Regions from separate parts of the Kineococcus anabasis genome, predicted to be linked through region 2. Evidence: predicted binding sites of a transcription regulator. Region 2 holds the regulator's gene; the other holds the start of a gene.

Region 1 (3,399 bases), on a different contig from region 2:
CCCACGTCTCCGGCAGGGCCACCCGCCCGCGCGGCGTGCGCCCGAGCAGGCCCTCGCGCACCAGGAACGGCTCGGCGACCGTCTCCACGGTCTCCGCCTCCTCCCCCACGACCACGGCCAGGGTCGACAGGCCCACGGGCCCGCCGCCGAAGCGCCGGCACAGCGCGTCGAGGACGGCGCGGTCCAGCCGGTCCAGGCCGCGCTCGTCCACCTCGTAGACGAGCAGGGCGGCGCGCGCGGCGCGGCGGTCGACGATGCCGCTGCCGCGCACCTGCGCCCAGTCCCGCACCCGCCGCAGCAGCCGGTTCGCGATGCGCGGCGTGCCCCGCGAGCGCCGGCCGATCTCCTCCGCACCCTCGGCGGTGAGCTGCACCCCGAGCAGGACCGCGGAGCGGCGCAGCACCTGCACGAGCTCGGCGGGGGTGTAGAAGTCGAGGTAGCCGGTGAAGCCGAAGCGGTCCCGCAGCGGGGCGGGCAGCAGCCCGGCGCGGGTGGTGGCGCCCACCAGCGTGAAGCGGGGCAGCTCCAGCGGGATGGCCGTGGCTCCGGGGCCCTTGCCGACGACGACGTCGACGCGGTAGTCCTCCATCGCCATGTAGAGCATCTCCTCCGCCGGGCGCGCCATGCGGTGGATCTCGTCGAGGAAGAGCACCTCCCCCTCGTCCAGGGAGGACAGCACCGCCGCCAGGTCCCCGGCGTGCTGGATCGCCGGGCCGCTGGACTGGCGCAGCGGCGCGCCCATCTCCGCCGCCACGATCATCGCCAGCGTCGTCTTGCCCAGCCCCGGCGGACCGGAGAACAGGACGTGGTCGGCGGGCGCCCCGCGCTTGCGGGCGGCGGCCAGCACGAGCTGCAGCTGCTCGCGCACCACCGTCTGCCCGACGAACTCCGCCAGGTCGTGCGGGCGCAGCGCGGACTCGGCGGCCCGCTCCAGGGCGTCGGCGCCCTGGGCGACCACGCGCTCGCCCTCCCGCGCCCCCTGCTCGGCCACGTCAGGTCCTGCTCAGGTGCCGCAGGGCCGCGCGCAGCGCCGCCGCCACGTCGCCGCCACCGGGCACCGGCCCGTCGGGTGCGGTGACGGCGTCCACCGCCTCACCCGCCTGCTTCGCGGCCCAGCCGAGCCCGACGAGGGCCTCGACCACGTCCTCGCGCCACCCGGAGCCCTCCCGCGGCGTGGGCACCGTCTCGCCCAGCGGCCCCGTGGGCGGCCCGAGGCGGTCACCCAGCTCCAGCACGATGCGCTGGGCGCCCTTGCGCCCGATGCCCGGCACCCGCACGAGCGCGGCGAGGTCCTCCCCCGCCACCGCGGCGCGCAGGCCGTCGGGGCGGTGCACCGCGAGCATCGCCAGCGCCAGGCGGGGCCCGACCCCGGACACCGTCTGCAGGACCTCGAAGACCTCGCGCTCGTCGGCGTCGGCGAAGCCGAAGAGCGTCAGGGAGTCCTCGCGCACGACCAGGCTGGTCGCCAGGGTCGCCTCCTCCCCCACCCGCAGCGGCGCCAGGGTGGCCGGGGCGGCGTGCACCAGCATCCCGACCCCGCCGACCTCGACCACCGCGGAGTCCAGCCGCACCGCGAGCACCCGCCCGCGCACCGACGCGATCACCCGTCCACCCCGCTCCACCGCCCGGCGCTGCGCAGCCGGGCACCCGATCCGGGCACCCGGCGGGAAGGCCCGCCCGGGAGGACCCGGCTCCGAACACCTGTACGAGGACACCGTAGCGAGCGGCACCGACCCCCCGCGCGCACCGCGGCACGACACCCCGCGTGCACCGCGGCACGACACCCCGGCAGGCTGGCACCCGTGAGCCACGAGCAGCACGACAACCCCCGCCAGAACGTCACCTTCCCCGCGTCCCGCGCCGACGGGGCCGACCACGCCCACGGCTACCTCGCCGTGCCCGCGGCGGGCTCGGGCCCCGGCGTGATCGTCGTGCAGGAGTGGTGGGGCCTGACGGACCACGTCGTCGGCATCGTCGACCGCCTCGCCGCCGAGGGCTTCGTCGCCCTCGCGCCGGACCTCTACGGCGGGCGGACCACCCACGACGCCGCCGAGGCGCTGCGGATGCTGCAGGAGCTGCCCGCGGAGCGGGCCGCTCGGGACCTGGCCGGAGCCGTGGACCACCTCCTCGCCCTGCCGCAGGTGACGTCGTCCACCGTGGGCGCCGTGGGCTTCTGCATGGGCGGGCGCTTCGTCCTGACGCTGGCCGCGCAGCAGGGCCCGCGCATCGGCGCCGCGGTGCCCTGGTACGGCCTGGCCCCGGAGGGCACCGACTTCTCCGGGCTCACCGCCGCCGTGCTCGGGCACTTCGGCGAGCGCGACACCTCCGTGCCTCTCGACGCCGTGCACGCCACCGCCGCCGCGATCGGCGAGCAGACCGGCCGGGCGCCGGAGTTCCACGTGTACCCGGCGGGGCACGCCTTCTACAACGACGAGGGCGCGAACCACGACCCGGAGCAGGCCGAGCTGGCGTGGTCGCGGACGACGGCGTTCCTGCGCGAGCACCTGCGCTGAGCCGCCGGTGGGCGCGCGTCCACGGCGGGCGGGTGCGCCGCCGGCTCAGGACGGCGGGGCGCCCCCGCACGGGCCGACCGGCACCGGCAGCGGCCCGCCGTCGCGCGTGGCGCTGCTGCACGTCACCGTCACCGGGTGCTCCTCCTCGTTCCAGACGAAGAGGTGCCGCGTGTTCCACACGAACGCGGCGCCGTGCACCCGCGAGGCGCCGCAGCGCTCCACGTCGATCCCGCTGCCGTTGCGGGACAGCCGGGTCCGCTCCACCAGGAGGCCGGGATCGGACTGGTGGCACCAGATCCCGACCCGGTTGCGGCGCACCTCGGCGTCACGGACGACGACCGCGTCCGCCGCCTCGAACATGTACACCCCGCGGTCGTTGCGCTCGACCAGGGCGCCCTCCACGCGCAGCCTCCCGCCGAAGACCGCCGAGGCGCCCGTGCTGTTGCCGGTCAGCCGCGTCGACCTCAGCGTCAGCTCTCCGCGGGACCACGCCGAGGCGCCGGCGCCGTTGCCCGTGAGGTGCACCCCGCGCACCTCCGCGCTGCCGGGCGCACCCTCGCCACCGCCGGTCTCGATCCCCGCCCACACCCCGGCGTTCCAGCCGCGGACCTCGCCGTTGCGGACCACGACCCCGCTCGCCCGGACCCGGATGCCCTCTCCCACCCGCACCGGCGGCCCGGGGCGCAGCGGCCCGACGATCGCGTGGCCGTTGAGGTTGACGTCCACCCCGTCGGCGGCGACGACGAGCCCGCCGCCGGCCGGGCAGACGAGGTCGGCGTTCAGGCGCACGTCGGTGGTGACGGCCTGCCCGCACACCGGGTGCACCGGCCGCGGGGCCGCTGCGGCCGGTGGGCCCCACGCGGTGGTCGCCGCGCAGAGCACGACC
Region 2 (3,399 bases):
TGGCCCTCGAAGCGGTAGAGGTCTGCGGGGTCGAGCATGGGGTCATTGTCGCGCAGCGGCCGCACCGTCCGGCGCGGCCGGGGTCGGTGCGGCCGGGTTCAGCGGGCGGGGCCGACCTCCGCGGCCGCCCGGCCGGCGCGGAGCTGCTCGATGGCGGCCTCGAAGTCCGCCAGGGAGTCGAAGGCCTGGTACACGGAGGCGAAGCGCAGGTAGGCGACCTCGTCGAGCTCGCGCAGGAACGGCAGGATCGCCAGGCCCACCTGGTGCGCGTCCACCTCGGCGGCACCCTGGGCGCGGACGCACTCCTCCACCCGCTGGGCGAGCAGAGCCAGGTCGTCCTCGCTGACGGGCCGGCCCTGGCACGCCTTGCGGACGCCCGTGATGATCTTCTGGCGGCTGAAGGGCTCCGCCGCCCCGGAGCGCTTGACGACGGTGAGGCTCGCCGTCTCCGCGGTGCTGAACCGGCGGTTGCAGCTGGGGCACTGGCGCCGGCGCCGGATGGTGCTGCCGTCGTCCGTGGTGCGCGAGTCGACGACGCGCGAGTCGCGGTGGCGACAGAACGGACAGTGCATGCCGGGCCCTCCCGGGTCGCCGGCGGGCCGGGAGGGCCCGGCGCGCCGAGGGCCCCGTCGCGACGGTCGCACCCCGCGGCGGCCTGGTCCACGGGGTCACGGGGGCCGGGGGTCCGGCGTCCCGGACGTCCCACAACGGCGACCACTACATCTGGGGTACGACGCTAGGCGCAGGCCCCACGCCGGTGCAAGGCGCCCGGCGCGCTCACCACCCGAGCGGCAGCCGCAGCTGCTGGCCGGCCGCGAGGGCGGATGTGGACATCCCGTTGGCCCGGCGGATCTCGGCGGCCACGTCCCGCCAGTCCTCCCCCGGGCGCACCCGGGAGGCGATGCCCGAGAGCGTCTCCCCCGGCAGGACGGTCACCACCTCCGCCTGGCGGGTGCCCGCGGGCACCACCTCGGGGCTCGCCGCGGCCGGGGAGGTGGCCAGCACCACGAACGAGGCCGCCGCGGAGACCAGGAGCGAGGCGGCCGTGCAGGTCAGCGCGAGCCGGCCGCGGCGCGTCAGCCGCAGCGGTGCGGCGGAGCGGACCGCCACGGCGGTGCCGCGGGCGCACCCGGAAGCCCGCGCCGCGGGCACCTCGGGGCGGCGGCGGGCGGGCCGGGGCGAGGCGGCACGCGGTCGCGGCAGGCCCGCCGCGGCGGCCACCACCGAGCGCCGCACGCTCCGGGACAGGTCACCGGGACGGGGCAGCACGACGGCTGGCTGCGGGTGGGACAGTGCGACGGCGCTCACGGGCGGACCTCCCAGGGCGTTCGGTGCGGTCGAACGGATGTTCGAACAGCTCGCCTGAAGTTCTACCACCGGGCTCCGACACGGACCAGCTCCGTTCGAACACGTGTTTGATCCGGGGCCCCGGTGGGCCTAGGTTGATCGCAGCGCCCCGCACCCCGCGGAGGCACGCCAGCAGACCGGCCCGCAGGGGCCGGCACGTTGAGGTAAGGAGCGGATCGTGGCCGGACGCAAGGGGTCGGTGCACCAGCTCCCGGACGGCCCGCAGGACGGGGCCGGCCTGACCGCGCGGCAGCGCCTGGTGCTGGAGACCATCACCGAGGCCGTGGAGCGCCGGGGCTACCCGCCGAGCATGCGCGAGATCGGCCAGGCGGTCGGCCTGACCAGCCCCAGCAGCGTCGCCCACCAGCTCACGACGCTGCAGCGCCTGGGCTTCCTGCGGCGCGACCCCAACCGCCCGCGCGCCATCGAGGTGGTGCTGCCCCCCGCCGACGTCACGCGCGTGGAGGCTTCCGACGGCGCCGAGGCGCCCGGCGACCTGCGCCCGGAGGCCACCTACGTGCCGCTCGTCGGGCGCATCGCCGCCGGTGGCCCGATCCTGGCCGAGCAGGTCGTGGAGGACGTCTTCCCCCTGCCCCGCCAGCTCGTCGGGGACGGCTCCCTCTTCCTGCTGAAGGTCGCCGGCGACTCGATGGTCGGCGCGGCGATCTGCGACGGGGACTGGGTGGTCGTCCGCCAGCAGCCGACCGCGGACAACGGCGACATCGTCGCCGCGATGCTCGACGGGGAGGCGACGGTGAAGACGTTCCGCCGCCGCGACGGCCACGTGTGGCTGCTGCCCCACAACGACCTGTACGAGCCGATCAACGGCGACGAGGCGACGATCCTCGGCCGCGTCACGGCGGTCCTGCGCAGCGTCTGAGCGACTGTTCCGCACGTCGGGCCGGGTAGGTCGTACCTACCCGGTGACCGCTGGACGCGAGGCGTTCACGTCAGACCTGAGCGATGCGGAGTGGGAGCCGCTGAGGTGAACGCCCAGAAGGACCCTGACGGCGCTCGCTGGATCGGCCCGCCCGTCATGCCTCGTTGAGCAGCGTGCTGTCCCAGTGGTCGGTCGACGCCGAGCAGGCCTCACGAGCATCGACCTGGCGCGTGACCTGCACGAGGAGGCGCAGATGAAGCCGGACTCACGGCTGCAATGCCGCTGGAAGCACCCGGCGCGACACGAACGCCCCCCGGCGTCGATGTGCGGCTGGAAGTCGAGCTGAGTCGCCGAGTTGGCCACCGCTGATCATCGGCGCCTCGGTCCGCTCCACCGGTCGCTCGGGTACGCCGTCAGGCTTCGGTGCAGTTCACGGTGGTGCGGTCGAATGCCAGGCGTTCCCGTGTTGCGTGGAAGTGGCGCGTACTCACGCACGTTCGCGATCCCGCGATGACGGTCCTGCTCATCCGGTAGTGCTCCACCTGCTCCTTCGAGCGCTGCCTCAGCCAGTGGTAGGTGTAGCTCAACTCCTCGGTCGCGTAGTGAAGAAGACCAGGATCCTGATACTCGTAGTACGTGATGCCTGCGCTGCGGTAGCTGATGTTGCCAGAAGGAGTCACGATCCGGTTGAGCTGACCCTCGGTGTGAAAGCAGATCGCGCCCACACCGTCGTCATCGTGCTCGCAGTACTCCGGCTCGGTGAAGTGGACGGTGGCGGCCTGGGCGGTGCCGGCACTGGCGGGCACGAGGGCGATCGCCAGGCCAGCACCCATCAGAACGGTGCGGATGCGCATGACTGCCTCCTCGAATGACCACCAGGAACTTCGTCCATCGGCGACGAGACATCCATCATGCTCTCCAGGAGCGGGGCAGCACCAGGGATGCCTGGTGGGTTCAGCCGGGGATGCGGTGCATCCCCGGCCACGAGGTGGTCACAGGTGCTCACCGATGAGGTGTGAGCGCTGACCGAGTCGCTCCCGCTGCCGGCGGCGACTCGCCACGGCGTCCGGTGGCCGGTGGCCCAGGCATCGGCAGGTGATCGAGGCGGTGGCCTGAAGCGCCACACAGGCTCGCCCACGGCGGGAGCCGGCTGAACGGTTCGGCCCTGGACT

The links. Region 2 encodes LexA, which represses DNA repair genes until DNA is damaged. Its sites were predicted from a motif close to TCGAACANNTGTTCGA; they were not measured.
Region 1: the regulator LexA is predicted to act here: its motif matches at 1,694-1,709, upstream of ruvA (Holliday junction branch migration protein RuvA).

The regions. Positions count from the first base shown of each region.
Region 1 covers NZ_BAAIHU010000001.1:594,647-598,045, forward strand. Annotated here, with positions in the region: gene ruvB (Holliday junction branch migration DNA helicase RuvB) at 1-991, opposite strand, end outside; gene ruvA (Holliday junction branch migration protein RuvA) at 993-1,604, opposite strand; gene ACYQBY_RS02700 (dienelactone hydrolase family protein) at 1,803-2,513, shown strand; gene ACYQBY_RS02705 (right-handed parallel beta-helix repeat-containing protein) at 2,559-3,399, opposite strand, start outside.
Region 2 covers NZ_BAAIHU010000002.1:764,288-767,686, reverse strand. Annotated here, with positions in the region: gene ACYQBY_RS06940 (PAC2 family protein) at 1-38, opposite strand, end outside; gene nrdR (transcriptional regulator NrdR) at 99-572, opposite strand; gene ACYQBY_RS06930 (LysM peptidoglycan-binding domain-containing protein) at 778-1,308, opposite strand; gene lexA (transcriptional repressor LexA) at 1,526-2,227, shown strand; gene ACYQBY_RS06920 (hypothetical protein) at 2,641-3,081, opposite strand.